DNA from 3 places in the Pseudomonas sp. GW821-FHT09A09 genome. Region 1 is predicted to be linked to each of the others. Evidence: riboswitches for the same ligand, from Rfam matches in the RefSeq annotation. Region 1 holds a riboswitch; each other region holds the start of a gene.
What was found. Region 1 has a riboswitch for cobalamin ahead of cobO (cob(I)yrinic acid a,c-diamide adenosyltransferase). Riboswitches for the same ligand answer to the same signal wherever they lie in the genome.
Positions count from the first base shown of each region.

Region 2: another riboswitch for cobalamin. It lies ahead of AC07OV_RS16315 (CbtB domain-containing protein); the one in region 1 lies ahead of cobO (cob(I)yrinic acid a,c-diamide adenosyltransferase).
Region 3: another riboswitch for cobalamin. It lies ahead of AC07OV_RS30495 (ABC transporter substrate-binding protein); the one in region 1 lies ahead of cobO (cob(I)yrinic acid a,c-diamide adenosyltransferase).

Region 1 is NZ_JBWKPU010000015.1:156,030-162,254, reverse strand. It holds gene cobD (threonine-phosphate decarboxylase CobD) at 1-842, opposite strand, end outside; gene cbiB (adenosylcobinamide-phosphate synthase CbiB) at 835-1,743, opposite strand; gene bluB (5,6-dimethylbenzimidazole synthase) at 1,740-2,390, opposite strand; gene AC07OV_RS15835 (cobyrinic acid a,c-diamide synthase CobB) at 2,387-3,778, opposite strand; gene cobO (cob(I)yrinic acid a,c-diamide adenosyltransferase) at 3,775-4,386, opposite strand; cobalamin riboswitch at 4,466-4,723, opposite strand; gene AC07OV_RS15825 (PQQ-dependent sugar dehydrogenase) at 4,823-6,136, shown strand; gene AC07OV_RS15820 (C40 family peptidase) at 6,213-6,225, opposite strand, start outside.
Region 2 is NZ_JBWKPU010000016.1:84,837-91,061, reverse strand. It holds gene AC07OV_RS16330 (LysR family transcriptional regulator) at 207-1,073, opposite strand; gene AC07OV_RS16325 (DUF4865 family protein) at 1,167-1,706, shown strand; gene AC07OV_RS16320 (CbtA family protein) at 1,708-2,436, opposite strand; gene AC07OV_RS16315 (CbtB domain-containing protein) at 2,456-2,668, opposite strand; cobalamin riboswitch at 2,701-2,841, opposite strand; gene AC07OV_RS16310 (histidine phosphatase family protein) at 2,868-3,422, shown strand; gene cobF (precorrin-6A synthase (deacetylating)) at 3,468-4,223, shown strand; gene AC07OV_RS16300 (alpha/beta hydrolase) at 4,235-4,954, shown strand; gene AC07OV_RS16295 (DcrB/PsbP domain-containing protein) at 5,090-5,659, opposite strand; gene AC07OV_RS16290 (monovalent cation:proton antiporter-2 (CPA2) family protein) at 5,732-6,225, opposite strand, start outside.
Region 3 is NZ_JBWKPU010000077.1:70-5,448, forward strand. It holds gene AC07OV_RS30480 (hypothetical protein) at 7-216, shown strand; gene ptrR (putrescine utilization regulator PtrR) at 316-1,188, opposite strand; gene AC07OV_RS30490 (aldehyde dehydrogenase family protein) at 1,292-2,674, shown strand; cobalamin riboswitch at 2,812-3,005, shown strand; gene AC07OV_RS30495 (ABC transporter substrate-binding protein) at 3,122-4,132, shown strand; gene AC07OV_RS30500 (FecCD family ABC transporter permease) at 4,129-5,133, shown strand; gene AC07OV_RS30505 (ABC transporter ATP-binding protein) at 5,130-5,379, shown strand, end outside.

The DNA of each region.
Region 1 (6,225 bases):
GCGTGGGGCGTGATCAACCATTGAAACAACGCGCAGCCGCCCTGGGGCTGAAAGCCGTGGCGCTCGAGCAAGGCAAACAGACGTCGGCCCGCCTCGATGCAACGCGTGCGTTGCCGGGCCTGGCCGGCAGTGTCGCGCAGGCACACCTGACCCAACACGCGCGTTGGCCCGCTGACTGCCCAGGGGCCGACCTGTTCGGCCAGCAACTTGAGCAGCTTGCGCTCGGCCAGCACAAAGCCCAGCCGCACTCCGGCCAGGCCGAAGAATTTGCCAAACGAGCGCAACACGATCAGGCCAACCTGGTGGGCCTGGCCCGCCAGGCTCAATTGAGGGGTGACGTCCATGAAGGCTTCATCCACCACTAGCCAACCGCCGCGCTGGGCCAATCGCGAATGCCAGTCCAGCAGGCGTTGCGGCGACAGGCTCAGGCCGGTGGGGTTGTTGGGGTTGACCACCACCAGCACGTCGAGGCCGTCGAGGAAGAAGTCGACTTCCTGCTCCTGCACCTCGCGCACCACATAGCCGGCGCGACGCCAGGCTTCGGCGTGTTCGGCATAGCACGGCGACAACACGCCGACTTTGCCGGCACGGCGCAGGCGTGGCAGCAACTGGATGGCCGCCTGGGAACCGGGCACCGGCAACAGGTGCGCAGCGCCGTAGTATTCGCTGGCGGCTTGCTCCAGGCCGTCATCGGTTTCGGGCAAGCGTGCCCAGGCGCGCAACGGGATCTCCGGGATCGGCCACGGCCAGGGCGCGAGGCCGCTGGACAGGTCGAGCCAGTCGGCTTCGGCAATCCCGTACTGAATCGCTGCCTTGCGCAGCCGGCCACCGTGTTCAAGCATAGAATTGCGCCCCCGCGCACAGGATCAGCAGCCACAACCATACGCCGCGCTGCACCAGTTGCCAGCCCCGGTCGATGGAATCGGCACCCGCCGCCGGGCCTTCGCCCAATTGCGGGCGATGGTGCACTTCGCCGTGATAGATCGCAGCGCCGCCCAACTCCACACCCAGGGCGCCAGCACCCGCCGCCATCACCGGGCCGGCGTTGGGGCTGTCCCAGGTCGGGCCCTGGGTGCGCCAGCATTTGAGGGCCAGGCGGGTCTTGCCGAGCACGGCGTAGGTCAACGCCACCAGGCGTGCGGGAATGTAGTTGAGCACGTCGTCGATCTTGGCCGCTGCCCAACCGAAACGTTCGAAGCGTTCGTTGCGATAACCCCACATGGCATCGAGGGTGTTGCTCAAGCGGTAGAGCACCACGCCCGGCACACCGGCCACCACAAACCAGAACAGCGCGGCAAACACCGCGTCGCTGCCGTTCTCCAGCACCGATTCGGTAGCGGCGCGGGCGACTTCGGTGCTGTCCAATTCACTGGTCTGGCGGCTCACCAGGTAGCTGACGCGTTTGCGCGCTTCGTCCAGGTCATCGCTGCGCAGGGCCTGCGCCACCGGAATCACATGCTCACCGAGGCTGCGCATGCCGAGGGCGCAGTACAGCGCGAGGATTTCCAGTACCCAACCGATATACGGCGCCCACGACAGCGCCGTGGCCAGCAGGGTCAACGGCACTACTGCGATAAACCACGCAGTCACGCCATGGCTGCGCCAACCGCGCCCACCGGTGTTGAAACGCTGCTCGATGCGCCCGGCAAAATTGCCGAACGCCACCAGTGGATGCCGGCGCCTGGGCTCGCCCAGCAGCGCATCCAGCGCCACCGCAGCGACACACAGCAAGGCCACACTCATTGACTCACTCCCCACGCATTCTCATACAACATGTCACTCAGCGGCCGAGGCTCGGTCCAGCCTTCGAGCTGCAACATCGGTGCCGGATAGAACTCGGCCACCGGCCCCAGGCACAGCACCGCCAAAGGTTTTGCGCCAGGCGGCAAGCCCAGCAGATCGGCCAGGGCCTGGGGTTCAAACAGCGAGACCCAGCCCATGCCCAAGCCTTCGGCGCGGGCGGCGAGCCACAGGTTCTGGATGGCACAGGACAGCGAGGCCATGTCCATTTCCGGCAAAGTGCGACGGCCGAAGATGTGGCGCTCGCGGTCATCCATCAACGCCGCGACCAGCACTTCGGCGCAGTCGTGAATGCCTTCGACCTTGAGTTTCATGAACTCATCAGAGCGTTCGCCCAACGCCTCGGCGGTGCGTACGCGCTCTTCTTCCACCAGTTGTTGAATCTGCCCACGCAGTTGGCGGTCGCTGATACGGATAAAGCGCCAGGGTTGCATCAGGCCGACGCTGGGGGCCTGATGGGCAGCCTGGAGCAAACGGTGCAGCAATTCAGGGGCGACGGTGCCACCGCTGAAATGGCGCATGTCGCGGCGTTCGGCGATGGCGCGGTAGATGGCATCGCGGTCGGCTTCGGGGAAGGCGTTGTCAGTCATGGCCTCTTCGCGGGCAAGCCCGCTCCCACATTGGATGGGGTTTCAACTCGGTACATTGTGGGAGCTGGCTTGCCTGCGATGGCGGCTTCCTGGTCTGGCGCAAACAAGGCGGCCACTGCCACGGGATTGGATGGAAAATAGAAATGTACGTAGGACGCGGTCATACGCCCCTGTCTGAAAACCGCCTCGGCACCACGCCCACCATTGGGGCTCAGGCCACGGGCAATCGGCTGCCACTCGGTGGTCGTGAGGGAGTGGTGATAGGTATGGCCGCGCAGCGTGCCTTCGGGCAGCTCGACATTCTGCAGGGCCAGGGCCGCGAGTTTCTTTTGCATCACGGCGTCGCCTTGCAGCAGGCCCACCAGTTCGGCGCGGGTACCCTCGACATCGGTCAGCGAGTCGAGCAGGTACAGCATGCCGCCGCACTCGGCGAGCAAGGGTTTGCCGGCAGCATGATGAGCGCGGATGGCGTCGAGCATCGGGGTGTTTTGCGACAGCGCCTGGTGGTGCAATTCCGGATAGCCACCCGGCAGGTAGAGACTGTCGGCGTCTGGCAATTGGTGGTCATGGATCGGCGAGAAGAAGTGCAACTCGGCCCCCATCGCGCGTAGCAGATCGAGGCTGGCGCCGTAGGTAAAGGCGAAGGCTTCGTCGCGGGCCACGGCAATACGCACGCCTTCCAACAGCGGCTCGGCCACGATCACTTCGGGCGCGGCAAAGGTTACCGGAGGCGGTAAGGCCACTTCGCAACTGCTGCCCAATGCTTGAGCGGCGGCGTCCAGGCGTACATCGAGGTCATTCAATTCGCTGGCTTGCACCAGCCCCAGGTGTCGGCTGGGCAGTTCGATGCCAGTTTCACGGGACAATGCGCCATACCAGCGCAGGCCTTCAGTCAGGCTGCCTTCCAGCAGTTGCGCGTGGCGCAAGGTGCCGACGCGGTTGGCCAGCACGCCGGCAAACGGCAGGTCCGGCTGATAACGCGCCAGGCCCAGGGCCAGGGCGCCGAAGGTCTGGGCCATGGCGGTGCCGTCGATCACGCCCAGTACCGGCACGCCGAAGTGCCGCGCCAGGTCGGCGCTGGAGGGGGTGCCGTCGAAAAGGCCCATCACGCCTTCGATGAGGATCAGGTCGGCTTCACCGGCCGCTTCCCACAACAGGCGGCGACTTTCCTGCTCGCCCACCATCCACATGTCCAGCTGATAAACCGGCGCACCACTGGCGCGCTCATGGACCATCGGGTCGAGGAAGTCCGGACCGCATTTGAACACACGCACCTTGCGCCCCAGGTTGCGGTGCAACCGGGCCAGCGCAGCGGTGACGGTGGTTTTGCCCTGGCCGGACGCCGGTGCGGCGATCAAGACGGCCGGGCAATGACGGGGCTGATTCAAAGTTCGACGCCCTTCTGTGCCTTGATACCGGCCTGGAACGCGTGCTTGAGCATGCCCATTTCGGTGACGGTGTCGCCCATTTCGATCAATTCGGGTTTGGCGCCACGACCGGTGACGACCACGTGTTGCATCGGCGGGCGGGCTTGCAGGTCGCTGAGCACCTGGTCCAGGTCGAGGTAGCCGTGCTTGAGGGCGATATTCAGCTCATCCAGCACCACCAGGCCGATGGCCGGGTCTTGCAGCAGTTCGCGGGACACCGCCCAAGCGGCTTCGGCGGCGGCGATGTCGCGCTGGCGGTCCTGGGTTTCCCAGGTGAAGCCTTCGCCCATGACGTGGAAACGCACTTGCTCGGGGAAGCGGCGGAAGAACAACTCTTCACCGGTGCTGTTACGCCCTTTGATGAACTGCACCACGCCGCACTGCATGCCGTGGCCCATGGCCCGGGCCAGCATGCCGAATGCGGAACTGCTCTTGCCTTTGCCGTTGCCGGTCAATACCAGCAGCAAACCACATTCATTGGGGGAGTTGGCGATGCGCTCGTCGATCACGGCTTTTTTGCGCAGCATGCGCGCCAGGTGGCGTTCGTCGCGGTCGGGGGAATCGGTCATGGCAGCTCTCCGTTGGGGCTGGACAAAAACGGCGGGCAGGAAAAAGACAATACAGACAGCCAAGCATCGCCCACCGTGATGCTGTTGGATGCTCCGGGCCGGTCTCCGGGCTCATGAGTGGCGCCCTGCGCTTATGAAAAGAGCGAGCAGGCCGACGTTGCGCCTTCCCATATCGCGCGCGATACAGTGGCAAAAGGCAGCGTCTTGACTCATTTACCGTTGCGGGGGCAGCGCCGGAATCGCGGCAGCACTGTGTACAAGTGTGCTCACTCACCGGCTTCCCTGTTTCACCCTGTCGACGCATGCGCCACAGAGCACCTGGAACAAGCCGCGAAGGTTAGTGGGTTGGGGGTGGAGCGTCAATTAAAGCTGGCCTCGCACTTGAACCATCGGACCGCCGCACTCCTCTACCCTTACAGGTATCAAGGAGAAAACCATGCATAAAACCAGACTCGCCTTGCTGATCATGCTCGCAGGCACCCTCGCCGCCTGCGGTGAAAGCTCAACGTTGCAGGTGTCCGATGGCACCGGCCCTTCGCCCAAGTTGCCCGAACCGAACAAGACACTGATCCCGACCGTCAACATCGCCCCGGCGATCGGCTGGCCTGAGGGCGCAAAACCCACGGCGGCCGCTGGCACCCAAGTGGCCGCGTTCGCCGAAGGGCTGGACCACCCGCGCTGGCTGTATGTGCTGCCCAACGGCGATGTGCTGGTGGCCGAAACCAATGCGCCGCCCAAACCGGATGACGCCAAGGGGATTCGCGGCTGGGTGATGGAGAAGGTCATGGGCCGCGCCGGCGCCGGTGTGCCGAGCCCGAACCGCATCACATTGCTGCGCGATGCCGACCACGACGGCGTTGCCGAGACGCGCACAGTGTTCCTGGAGAACCTGAACTCACCGTTCGGCATGACCCTGGTCGGCAACGATTTGTACGTGGCGGACTCGGACAAACTGCTGCGTTTCCCCTACCAGCCGGGCGAAACCGCGATCAAGGCAGCCGGTACCAAGGTGGTCGACCTGCCAGGTGGCAGCATCAACCACCACTGGACCAAGAACGTGGTGGCGAGCAAGGACGGCAGCAAGCTGTATGTGAGCGTTGGCTCCAATAGCAACGTTGGCGAAAACGGCCTGGAAGCGGAAGAAGGTCGGGCGGCGATCTGGGAAGTGGATCGCGCCTCGGGTCAGCACCGCATCTTCGCCTCCGGCCTGCGCAACCCGAATGGCATGGCGTGGGAGCCGCAGACGGGCAAGCTGTGGACGGCGGTGAATGAGCGCGACGAAATCGGCAGTGATCTGGTGCCGGACTACATCACGTCGGTCAAGGAGGGTGGTTTCTACGGCTGGCCTTTCAGTTATTACGGCCAGCACGTGGATGTTCGCGTTTCGCCGCAGAACCTGGACCTGGTGGCCAAGGCCATTGCGCCGGACTATGCCGTGGGCCCACATACGGCGTCATTGGGGCTGACGTTTGCCGAGGGTAATAAACTACCGGCGCAGTTCAGCAACGGGGCGTTCATCGGCCAGCATGGGTCGTGGAACCGCAAGCCGCACAGTGGCTACAAGGTGATCTTTGTGCCGTTCGAGGGTGGCCAGCCCAAAGGGCAACCGGTGGACGTGCTGACTGGGTTTCTCGACAACGACGAGAAGGCCATGGGTCGGCCGGTGGGTGTGGTGATTGATCAGCAGGGGGACTTGCTGGTGGCCGATGATGTGGGGAACAAGGTGTGGCGGGTGTCGGCCGCAAAATGAACTGTAGGAGCCGGCTTGCCGGCGATGGCGTCCTCAAGGGCCTCATCGCCGGCAAGCCGGCTCCTACAGTTTTTTGTCAGGGGTTGCGA
Region 2 (6,225 bases), on a different contig from region 1:
TGGATCTGTAGGAGCCGGCTTGCCGGCGATGCAGACGCCTCGGTACATCAGGCACTCCGAGCAGATGCCATCGCCGGCAAGCCGGCTCCTACAGGGATTGGGGTTGGCCGGTTTCCAACTGTCGGCGCGGTCCAAATGTAGGAGCCGGCTTGCCGGCGAGGCAGGCGCCTCGGTGAATCAGGCATGTGCCAAACCGGGCGCCGGGTTCAGCGTTGCAGCACCCCACGGAAGGTTGCACTCAGCGCGCGCAAGGTTTCCCGTGAGCGTGCATCGCTGATCCGGCTGTAGAGCACCACTTCACTGACGGGCAATGCGGGCAGTCCAAATTGCGTGCTTACGTCCACCGCGCCGGGCGGGGCCACGCGGTGGGCGAGGGCGGCGACGCCGAGGCCGGCGCTCACGGCGGCGCCCACGGCCATTACGCCGCCGCCGACGAAGACTTCGGTCCAGTCGATGTGGGCTTCGTCCAGGGCGCGGGTGGCCAGGTGGCGAACGCCGCACGGTGCGGCCATGGTTGCCATGCGCAGCGGCGTGCCGGGAGGGTGTTGCCAGGTGGGGGCGGCGAACCAGCCAAAGCGTTCCACGGCCAGGACTTCGCCGTCTTGGCGGTCGCCTTCGTTGCGCACGATCACGGCGTCGAGTTCGTTGCGGTCGAACGCGGCCACCAGGTCGCGGGACGAGGCGATGCGCACCTCGAGGATCACCAGCGGGTCGTAGGCCGCCAGGCGGCTGAGCCACAGCGGCAGGTCGGGGCCGGCCACGTGGTCGCTGATACCGATCACCAGGCGTCGCTGCACTTGGGCGGCCATGTCGCCCAAGGCGCGTTCGTGAGCGTTGAGCAGGGCGCGCGCGGCGACGATGAATTGCTCGCCCTGGGGCGACAGCCGCACATGCCGGGGCGTGCGTTCCAGCAGACGATAACCGAGGCGTTCTTCCAGGCGTTTGAGCTTGAGGCTGATGGCGGCCTGGGAGGTGTCCAGCGCCTCGGCGGCGCGGGTGAAGCTGGTGAAATCGGCGACCAGCACGAACGCGTGCACGGTGTCGATATCCAGGGGTTTGGGTGCGTCAGTCATATCAGTTCCTTATCGCACATATATCGGGTCATATCTTGTTGAAATCATCGCTGCTGCGCAAGCTGGAACCTCATCTTGCACGGGAGTTTTTATATGTTCGCCAAACAGTATTCGCACCGCTTGCCCGCCGACTACGACATGGGCGTGATTCGCCGGCGCGCCGCACAGTTGGGGCCATTGTGGGATAACGCCGAGGGGTTGCTGTTCAAGGCCTTTATCGCCCAGGAGCAGGGCGGCAACGTGTATGCGTCGGTGTACCTGTGGTCAGACCCATTGCAGGCCGCCGACTTTCTGCTGGGGTCACGCTTCCAGAAAGTGCTCGACAGTTTCGGCCGCCCGCATATCGAAAGCTGGCTGCCGCTGGATGTGCAACGTGGGCCGGCGCAGGCGGCGTTGAGTTTGTATCGGGAAGAGTGGCCACTGGCGCCGGGGGCGGACCGGGCCGCGATACTGGCTGAGGAGAAGGCGCGCAACCTGCAGGTGGCGGACAGCCGTGACACCTTTGCGGTGTTCCTGGCGCTGGATGTGCAAGCCTGGCGTTTGGTGCGGATCACCTTGTCGGCCAAGGCACTGGATGGGGCGCATCCCGGGACGGGCTATCAGGTGTTCTACCTGGCCCATCCCGGAATCTAGTTCAGGAGTTCAAGCGTGCGCGTGGCTGGCTCAAGAGGCGCTCGGCCACCGCACCGAACACCAGGCCCAGGGTGGTCCACAGCACCAGCTGGATGCCCAGCGAGGCGACGCGGAATTTCCACAGCAGCACGGCCGAGAATTGTTCCGGCACTTCATTGATCACCGGGAACAGGCTGCCCGCCACCGACACGATCACGATGTACAGCGCCACGCCCAGGACTGCCCCGGCCCACACGCCACGGCGGGCGATCAGCTTGCGTGCGGCGTTGGTCGCGATCACGGCGGCCGCGACCGACACCAGCAACATCAGGAAGAACAGCTGGGTGCGTTGGGCGATGGTCTCCGGGTCGCCCACCGATGGCGGGTTGGCCGGGTATTTCAGGCCGGGCACCAGGATCAGCGTTACAAATGCCGCCAATGCCAGCAGCGCCGCCAGGCCACGGGGACCAACCTTGCCGATGCGGCCCAGGGCGTAGGCGAACACCAGGGAGAAAATCCCGCCCAGGGAAACGCTGTACACCACCACGCCGGTGAACAGGCCGAAGGTGCTTTGCACGTCGCGGCTCACCAGTTCTTCTTCCGGCGTATCGCCGTGCATCTGTGCCATCTGGTCTTCGAAGGCGATGGCCTTGTCGATTTGCGGTTCGCCAAAAGTCTTGGCGAAGCCGAACGCCAATACGCCGGCGAGCAGGCCCACCAGCATCCCGCGAACGAGTAATTGCCCTGTCATGTCATGTCTCTCTTATTGATTAATGGCAGGGAAAGCCCAGCAGGTGGCGACCGTCGTGGACGAATTCGTGCACGTACATGCCTTTGAAAACCGCCGTGGCACCTTGCTCGGCGCCAACGAAGTAGATCGCCAGCATCAACAGCAGGCCGCCGAAGATTGCCCAGGGGAGGATTTCGCCCAGGGGAATCGTTGGCACATAGACATCAGGGTGGGTTGCAGCGGTGTTAGCCATGAAAACCTCCAGGGATGACGCGTCCCGAAATGGAAAGCATAGGGAGCTGAAACAGGGTCTGGCTTACGGCTGTGGGGCCGAATACAGTGGCGCGACCGCGCCGGTATTGAACCGGCTTCCTGTTTCATGTTCGTTGTAACATGTTGAAACAACTTCGCCAGTCTACGCTGACTGCGCACCGAAGCAGAGTGAATTTGTGATGCAGACCACCCGTTTAAGCCTGATCTGCCATGCCGCCACGCTGGCGCAAAAGCAGGGGCGGTTTCCCGATGACGAACCCGTTGTGCTGGACTGGCAGCGTGAGGCGTTATCCCTGGCCGGTCGCTACCCGAAAAAACACCGCCTGATCTGCGGGCCGGAAGCCAGGGCCCGGCAGACAGCCAGCTTGTTCGGAGACAACGCACAGGTGGAAGACGCCTTGCGCGACGGTGATTTTGGCCACTGGAAAGGCCAGGCCATCGACCAATTGGAAGGCGAGGCCTTGAATGCCTGGCTCACTGACAGCGCCAGCGCGCCCCACGGTGGCGAGTCGGTGGACCAGATCTGCCTGCGGGTCGGGCAGTGGATGAAAGCCCTGGAAAGCCAGCCGGGGCATGTCGTGGCCGTTACCCATCCCTTTGTGATCCGTGCCGCGCTGTTGCACGTGCTGCAGTTGCCGCTGTCGATGTTCTACCGGGTCGACGTCGAGCCGCTGTCCTGCACCGAGCTGCGTTTCAACCGTGTGTGGCGCCTGCGCCTGGAAACTCACGCCTGACCCCGCGAACATGGCAAAATCCACGCCCCGCAATGAGAGCAACCCATGAAACGCATCCTGATCATCGGCATTGGCGCCGGCAACCCTGACTACATCACGATGCAGGCCGTGAAGGCGCTCAACCGCACCGACGTGTTCTTCCTGATGGACAAGGGCCAGAGCAAGGACAAGTTGATCGACCTGCGCCGCGAGATCTGCGAGACCTACATCACCGAGCCCGGCTACCGCTTTGTCGAGGCCGACTGCCCCGAGCGTGTGCGTGGTGATATCGACTACACCACCGCCGTGCAGGACCTGAACCGCGACAAACAGCAGACCTTCGAGCGCATGATCAACGAGGAAATGTCTGACGGCGAAGTGGGTGCATTCCTGGCCTGGGGCGACCCAGCGCTGTACGACAGCACCATTCGGATCCTGCAGGCGATCCTGGCCAGTGGCCGTTGCACCTTTGAATTCGAAGTGATCCCTGGCATCACCAGCGTGCAGGCCCTGGCAGCGCAGCACAAAGTGCCGCTGAACCGTATTGGCAAGTCTGTCGAGATCACCACCGGGCGCCGGTTGGCAGCAGGGCAGGCCAGCGATGCCGACACCCTGGTGGTGATGCTCGACGCCGAAGACTCCTACCGTACCGTGGCCGATCAGGACCTGGATATTTACTGGGGTGCCTACCTGGGCACACCGGACGAGATCCTGATCAGCGGTAAAGTGGCCGACGTTGCGGACGACATTCAACGGGTGCGCAAGGCCGCGCGCCTGGCCAATGGCTGGATCATGGACACCTATTTGTTGCGCAAACCCTGAGGTAACGTCCCATGCTCAAATTGTTTGCCCTGGCGCTGACCCTGGTGGCTGGCGCTGTTCATGCCGACGATTCGCTGCACACCGACCTGCCGTTGGCGTACCTGGAACAGACCCAGACCGATGCGCGCAACCAGCCGTTGGTGATTTTCCTGCACGGTTTTGGCAGCAACGAGGAAGACCTGTTTGGCATCAAGGATGCGCTGCCGTCCACCTGGACCTACCTGTCGGCGCGGGCGCCCATGCCGGTGGACCCTCACGGCTATCGCTGGTTTGCCAAGACCCAGGGTGACGCTGAGTACAACGGCGAAACGGCCGACCTGCAGCGCAGCGCCAAGCTCATCGAAGACTTTGTGGCCAAAGCTACCGCCAAGTACCACACCCGGCCCGACCGGGTATTCCTGGTGGGCTTCAGCCAGGGCGCGATCATGTCCTACGAGGTTGGGTTGCGGCAGCCGGAGCTGGTACGTGGGATCGCGGCGCTCAGTGGCAGTGTGCTGCCAGTGCTCAAGGCCGAGCTGAAACCGAATGACGCGTTGGGAGCGCTGGCGATCTTCATCGGCCACGGCACGCTGGACCAGGCGCTGCCTTATGCGTCGGCGACGCGGGCGAACGAAGTGCTGACGGGGTTGGGGTTGAAACCGGAATTTCACGGCTACCCGGGCATGCCGCATACCGTGAGCGAGGCCGAAGTGCAGGACCTGAAGGCCTGGCTGGAAAAAAGCCTGAAATAACCCGCACCTCAAAAAAATGTGGGAGCTGGCTTGCCTGCGATAGCGATTGATCAGTCGATATCGCCGTTGACTGATACACCGCTATCGCAGGCAAGCCAGCTCCCACAGGGGTGCTAAGTTGCAAGAGAGATCAGGTTACTTACCGCCGGTGATCTGCTTCACCAACTCCGCATGTCCCTTCACATCATCCCCACGGGAAATGGCCTGGATCACCAGCAGGTGATTACCCGAACCGCCTAGGAACGTGGAATTCAGCGTCTTGCCGCCGCCCTGGGTGGCGGTGCTGTCGACTTGGCGCAGGCCCAGGCCTTTGAAGGTCAGCTTCTTTTCGCCTTGCTTCTTGAAGTCCGGCAGGGCGGCGCTTTGGTCCTTGATAAAACCGGCCACGGCGCCATCGAGGAACTGGGTGTCGTTGTCCTGGATCGTAACCCCATCTTTACGCGCGGTTTCGGCGACGATCACCACGCTTTTGGTGGTCTGGTTGGCGTACAGCGTGCCCTGGGTGTCGGCGGTGCCGTCTTCGGCCTTGCCAGTGGGCAGCGTGTCGGCCACATACGCCTTGGGCAGCTTGAAGGTGAACTTGCCGCCCAGTGTCGAGATGGTTTGGGTGTCGGCCTTCTGTGGCGCGGGTTTGCTGGCCGCGAAGGCAACGCTTGCACTGAGCGCGAGGGCCAGCAGGGCGGCGGTCTTGGTGAGGGTGGCCATGTAGCGCTCCAGAGATGAACGAAATTGCGGCGTATTCTGTCAGAAAATTCGCAATATCGTTCATCTGCTGCCTCACATCTTGTCGGACTCCTCCTCAAGCCGGTCCATCTCAAACAGCCTTGCCAGTTCTGTCCGGGCTTCCTGGGCGGTTTGCATCACCTTGGCCGCATCGTCGTACACCGCGTGCTGGGCAGCCAGCACTTGCAGGTCGTGGTTCTTGAAGCGGGTGATGCGCGCATCGGCCTGGGCCTGGGTCAAGCCGAGGCCGACCAGGGTGCGGCGGCTCATTTCCAGGCTGGAGTAGAAGGTTTCGCGCACCGGTGACGCGTCCAGGTCCACCAGGCGGTGAACGTGCTGGCGGTTGCGGGCGCGGGCGATGATCTTCATGTGCGGGTAGAGGTTGCGCACCAGCTCCGCCGTCTTGATGTTGATTTCCGGGTCGTCCATGGCGATCACAAAGAATTCCGCCTGGTCAACCTTGGCCGCGTGCAGGATCTCGGGGCGTTGCGGGTCGCCGTAGAACACCGGCATGCCGCCGAAACTGCGGGTCAGCTCGATGGTTTCCA
Region 3 (5,379 bases), on a different contig from region 1:
TGACCTATGAGAAACGACGACCTGGACCTGCGCGCCGACCGCGACGAACTGCACGACTACGCCCCGCGCGCGCCACAGGCCAAGCGGCAGAAGAGCCTGGTATTTCAGGTGGCACTGGGCGTATTCCTCGGAGGTCTGGCCTTGTGGCTGGTGCAACTGGGCGCGGCAGCCATCATGGCCAAACTGGCCATGGGCACCCTGCAATTCGGCGGCTGACTTCACCTCCCCCCCAAAAAAAATCCCTTGTGGGAGCTGGCTTGCCTGCGATGGCGTCCGTGAAATCGCCATCGCCGGCAAGCCGGGCTCCTACAGGTGTCAGGCGGCCACCAGGTCGCGTTCTTCCAGCAGTTTTACGAAGCTGTTCAGGCTCTGCGACACCGTGCCCCGTCGCCAGATCAGCCACGTGTGCAGAATCCGGAAGCTGTCGCTCAGCGGCCACACACTCACCGCCGTAAACCCCGGCATGCTTTCCAGCATGCTGCGCGGCATCAGCGCCAGGCCCGCACCGGCGCTGACGCAGGCGAGCATGCCGTGGTAGGACTCCATCTCGAAGATCCTGCCCGGTACCGCACCATCCTGTGAAAACCAGCGCTCGAAGTGATGGCGGTACGAACAGTTCGAGCGGAACGTATAGATGCTCTCCCCCGCCACATCCTGCCCCCGGGTAATCGGCGCATGGTGCAGCGGTGCGATCACTACCATTTCCTCCTCGAACACCGCCACCCCTTCCAGGGTCGCGTGCAACACCGGCCCATCCACAAACGCCGCCGCCAGGCGCCCCGACAACACCCCTTCGATCATCGTGCCCGACGGCCCGGTGCTCAGGTCGAGTTCGACCTTGGTGTGCTTCTGGTTGTACGCCGCCAGCAAGGCCGGGATGCGCACCGCCGCCGTGCTCTCCAGCGACCCCAGGGCAAACGCGCCCTGGGGCTCCTCCCCCGCCACCGTGGCGCGGGCTTCTTGCACCAGGTCGAGAATGCGCCGCGCATAGCCGAGGAAGTTCCAGCCCGCCGGCGACAGGCGCAGGCGGCTCTTCTCGCGGATGAACAATTCAACGCCCAGGTCCTGCTCCAGTTGCTTGATGCGCGTGGTCAGGTTCGACGGCACACGATGAATCAACTGCGCGGCGGCGCTGATGCTGCCTTGCTCGGCAACGGCCTTGAAGATTTCCAGTTGCACCAGGTCCACGTCATTCTCCAATCGTGAATGTATTGCTTAATATTATTCAGTTTCCAGAAAAGAGACAGCCCCGTAGCCTGAACCCAATCCATTCATTCAGCAGGACGGTGCCATGAACGCAACCACCCACGCTCTCTCGATCAACCCGGCCAACGGCGAAACCGTCGGCAGCTACCCCTACGAAAGCGCCGCGCAACTGGACGCCGCCCTGAACCGCGCCACTGCTGCCTTCCACAGCTGGCGCCGCCAACCGGTCAGCCAGCGCGCCGAGCTGCTGCTGGCCCTGGCCGCCGCCCTGCGTGAACAAGCCGAAGACATGGCGCAGATGATCACCCTGGAAATGGGCAAACCCATCGCCCAGGCCCGTGCCGAAATCGAAAAATGCGCCCTGCTCAGCGAGTGGTACGCCGCTCACGGCCCGGCCATGCTGGCGCCGGAACCGACCCTGGTGGACAACGGCAGCGCCCAGATCGAATACCGCCCGCTGGGCCCAATCCTCGCCGTGATGCCGTGGAACTTCCCGGTGTGGCAAGTGCTGCGCGGCGCCGTGCCGACCATGCTCGCCGGCAACACCTACGTGCTCAAGCACGCCCCGAACGTGATGGGCAGCGCCTACCTGATCCAGCAGGCGTTCCACAAAGCCGGTTTTGCCGAAGGCCTGTTTGAAGTGATCAACGTGGGCAACGACGGCGTGTCCAGCGCCATCGCCGACCCACGCATTGCCGCGGTGACCCTCACCGGCAGCGTGCGTGCCGGCATGGCCATCGGCTCCCAGGCCGGGGCTGCGCTGAAAAAATGCGTGCTGGAACTGGGCGGCTCCGACCCGTTCATCGTGCTCAACGACGCCGACCTCGACGCCGCCGTGCAAGCCGCCCTGATTGGTCGTTTCCAGAACAGCGGCCAGGTCTGCGCCGCCGCCAAGCGCCTGATCATCGAAGCTGGCGTGGCAGACGCCTTCACCGCCAAATTCGTTGAAGCCAGCCGTGCCCTGGTGATGGGCGACCCGACCCTGGCCACCACCTATGTGGGCCCGATGGCACGCTTCGACCTGCGCGACGAGCTGCACGGCCAGGTCCAGGCCACCCTGGAAGAAGGCGCCACCCTGCTGCTGGGCGGCAATAAAGTCGCGGGGGCCGGCAACTACTACGAGCCAACCGTGCTGGCTGGCGTCACCGACCAGATGACCTCGTTCAAACAGGAACTGTTCGGCCCGGTGGCCTCGATCATCACCGCCCGCGACGCCGACCACGCCGTGGCCCTGGCCAACGACAGCGAATTTGGGCTCACTGCCAGCATCTTCACCACCGATGCTGCCAAGGCCCGCGACATCGCCAACCAGTTGGAAACCGGCGGGATCTTCGTCAACGCCTTCAGCGTGTCCGACCCTCGGGTGGCGTTTGGCGGCGTGAAAAAGAGCGGCTTTGGCCGTGAACTGTCGCACTTCGGCGTACGCGAATTCTGCAACGCCCAAACCGTGTGGCTAAACCGCAAATAACCCGCAGCCCCTGTAGGAGCTGGCTTGCCAGCGATGACGGCCGATCAGGCGATAGACATTTCGCCCCCGCCGACGCCATCGCCGGCAAGCCGGCTCCTACGGGGGATCGGGTTTTATCTCCCCCTTGGCAATACGATCGACTACCATACCGCGCCGGTTCCCAAACGGGACTAATAGGGAATCCGAAGCGCGGCCCCCCGCGTCAATCGGAACTGCCCCCGCAACTGTAGGTGCTGAGCCTGCTCCACACTGCCACTGAGCCTTGCTCGGGAAGGCCGGAGCGTGGCGACGACGCACGAGTCAGGAGACCTGCCGGCCAAGCGTTATCACGACCGGCGGGGTGTCCGGGAAGGACATCCTTGCCCTGCCCTTCGGCAGCGTCCATGGCTGTATTTCCACGACCGTACCTCCCCCTGCTCACTGTACGGTTCACACGGAGATTGCCCCATGCTGCCACGCGTTACCGCCCTGCTCACCGGCCTTGGCTTCTGCACCCTGGCCCAGGCCGCGCCCACCCATTACCCGCTGACGCTGGAAAACTGCGGCAGCACCCAGACCTTCCAGCAAGCCCCCGCACGCAGCGTGACCATCGGCCAGGCCGCCACCGAAATGCTCTACGCCCTGGGCGTGGGCGACAAAGTGGTCGGCACTTCGCTATGGTTCAACACTGTGTTGCCGCAGTTCAAGGCTCAGAACGACACCATCGAGCGCCTGGCGAACAACGAGCCGAGCTTTGAGTCGGTGATCGCCAAGCGCCCGCAACTGGTGGCCGCCGAGCTGGAATGGGTGGTCGGCCCCCAAGGCGTGGTCGGCACCCGCGAGCAATTCCAGGAACTTAAGATCCCCACCTACCTGCTGCCCTCCGACTGCGAAGGCAAGGACAACCTGGTGGGCGCCGACGGCACGCGGCTGGAGCCGTTCCGCATCGAGACTATCTATAAAAGTATCAGCCAACTGGCGCAGATCTTCGACGTGCAGGACCGCGGCCAACAGCTGAACGACGACCTCAAGGCGCGCCTGGCCAAGTCAGTCGCCACCGCCCAGGGCAAAGGCCTCAAGCAGGCCAGTGCGCTGGTGTGGTTCTCCAGCGCCGAGATGGCCGCCGACCCTTACGTGGCCGGCCACAAGGGTGTTCCGGAATTCATGTTGCAGACCCTTGGCCTGACCAACGTGGTGCAGTCCGATGAAGAGTGGCCCGCCGTCGGCTGGGAAACCATCGCCAAGGCCAACCCCACGTTCCTGGTAATCGCACGCATGGACCGCCGCCGCTACCCGGCTGACGACCATGAAAAGAAACTGGCTTTCCTGCGCAGCGACCCGGTGACCCGCAACATGGACGCGGTGAAAAACAACCGCATCATCATCCTCGACGCCCTCGCGCTGCAGGCCAGCCTCCGCATGTTCGACGGCCTTGAACAACTGGCCACGGCCATCGACGGCTACGACCTGCCCCAATGACCCGTACCCTGCTCGCCCTGGCCCTGCTCCTGGCCGCCGTGCTCGCCGGCGTGGCCATCGGCGAAACCGCTATCTCGCCGCAGGTGGTGCTGCAGGTGCTCGCCAACAAACTGTGGGCGGCGGGCTACGTGCTCGACCCCATAGACGAAGGCGTGGTGTGGAACTACCGCCTCACCCGCGCCCTGGTGGCCGCCGCGTGCGGTGCAGGGCTGGCGACCTGCGGGGTGATCCTGCAGTCGCTGTTGCGCAACCCGTTGGCCGACCCGTACCTGCTCGGCATCAGCGCCGGCGCCTCAACCGGTGCAGTATTGGTGGCGTTGATCGGCGTCGGTGGCGGGCTGGTGTCGTTGTCGGCGGGGGCATTCGTGGGGGCGATGGCGGCCTTTGCCCTGGTGATTCTGCTGGCACGCGCCAGCGGTTCGGCCAGTGGCACCGGCCAGATCATCCTCGCGGGCATTGCCGGCTCGCAGCTGTTCAACGCGCTCACGGCATTCCTGATCACCAAGTCGGCCAGCTCCGAACAAGCGCGCGGCATCCTGTTCTGGCTGCTGGGCAACCTCAGCGGCGTGCGCTGGCCGTCAGTGTGGCTGGCGGTGCCGGTGGCCGTGGCGGGCTTGGCGGTGTGTTTGTGGCACCGCCGTGCGCTGGATGCATTCACCTTCGGCACTGATTCGGCGGCCTCCCTGGGCATCCCGGTGCGGCGCGTACAGTTTGTGCTGGTGGGCTGTGCCGCGCTGGTGACGGCGGTGATGGTGTCGATTGTCGGCTCCATCGGCTTTGTCGGGCTGGTGATCCCCCACGCTGTGCGCCTGCTGCTGGGCACCGGGCACTCGCGCCTGCTGCCGGCCAGTGCCTTGGGCGGCGCGCTGTTCCTCATCGCGGCGGACGTGCTGTCGCGTACCCTGATCAAGGGCCAGGTGATTCCGGTCGGCGTGGTCACGGCATTGGTTGGCGCGCCAGTGTTTGCGCTGATCCTGATCGGCCGGAGGCACCCGCGATGAGCGTGCTCAGTTGCAGCGGCCTGGGCTTCAAGGTGCGTGACGCGGAGTTGCTGCGCGATGTTCACCTCGACGTCGAAAAAGGCGAAACCCTCGGCATCGTCGGCCCCAACGGTTCCGGCAAATCCACCCTGCTCAAGCTGCTTGCGGGGTTGCGCACGCCAGCCAGCGGCGACGTGCGGTTGGACGGCCAGCGCCTGGGCAGCTTGTCGCGCCGCACCATCGCGCAACAGCTGGCGGTGGTGGAAC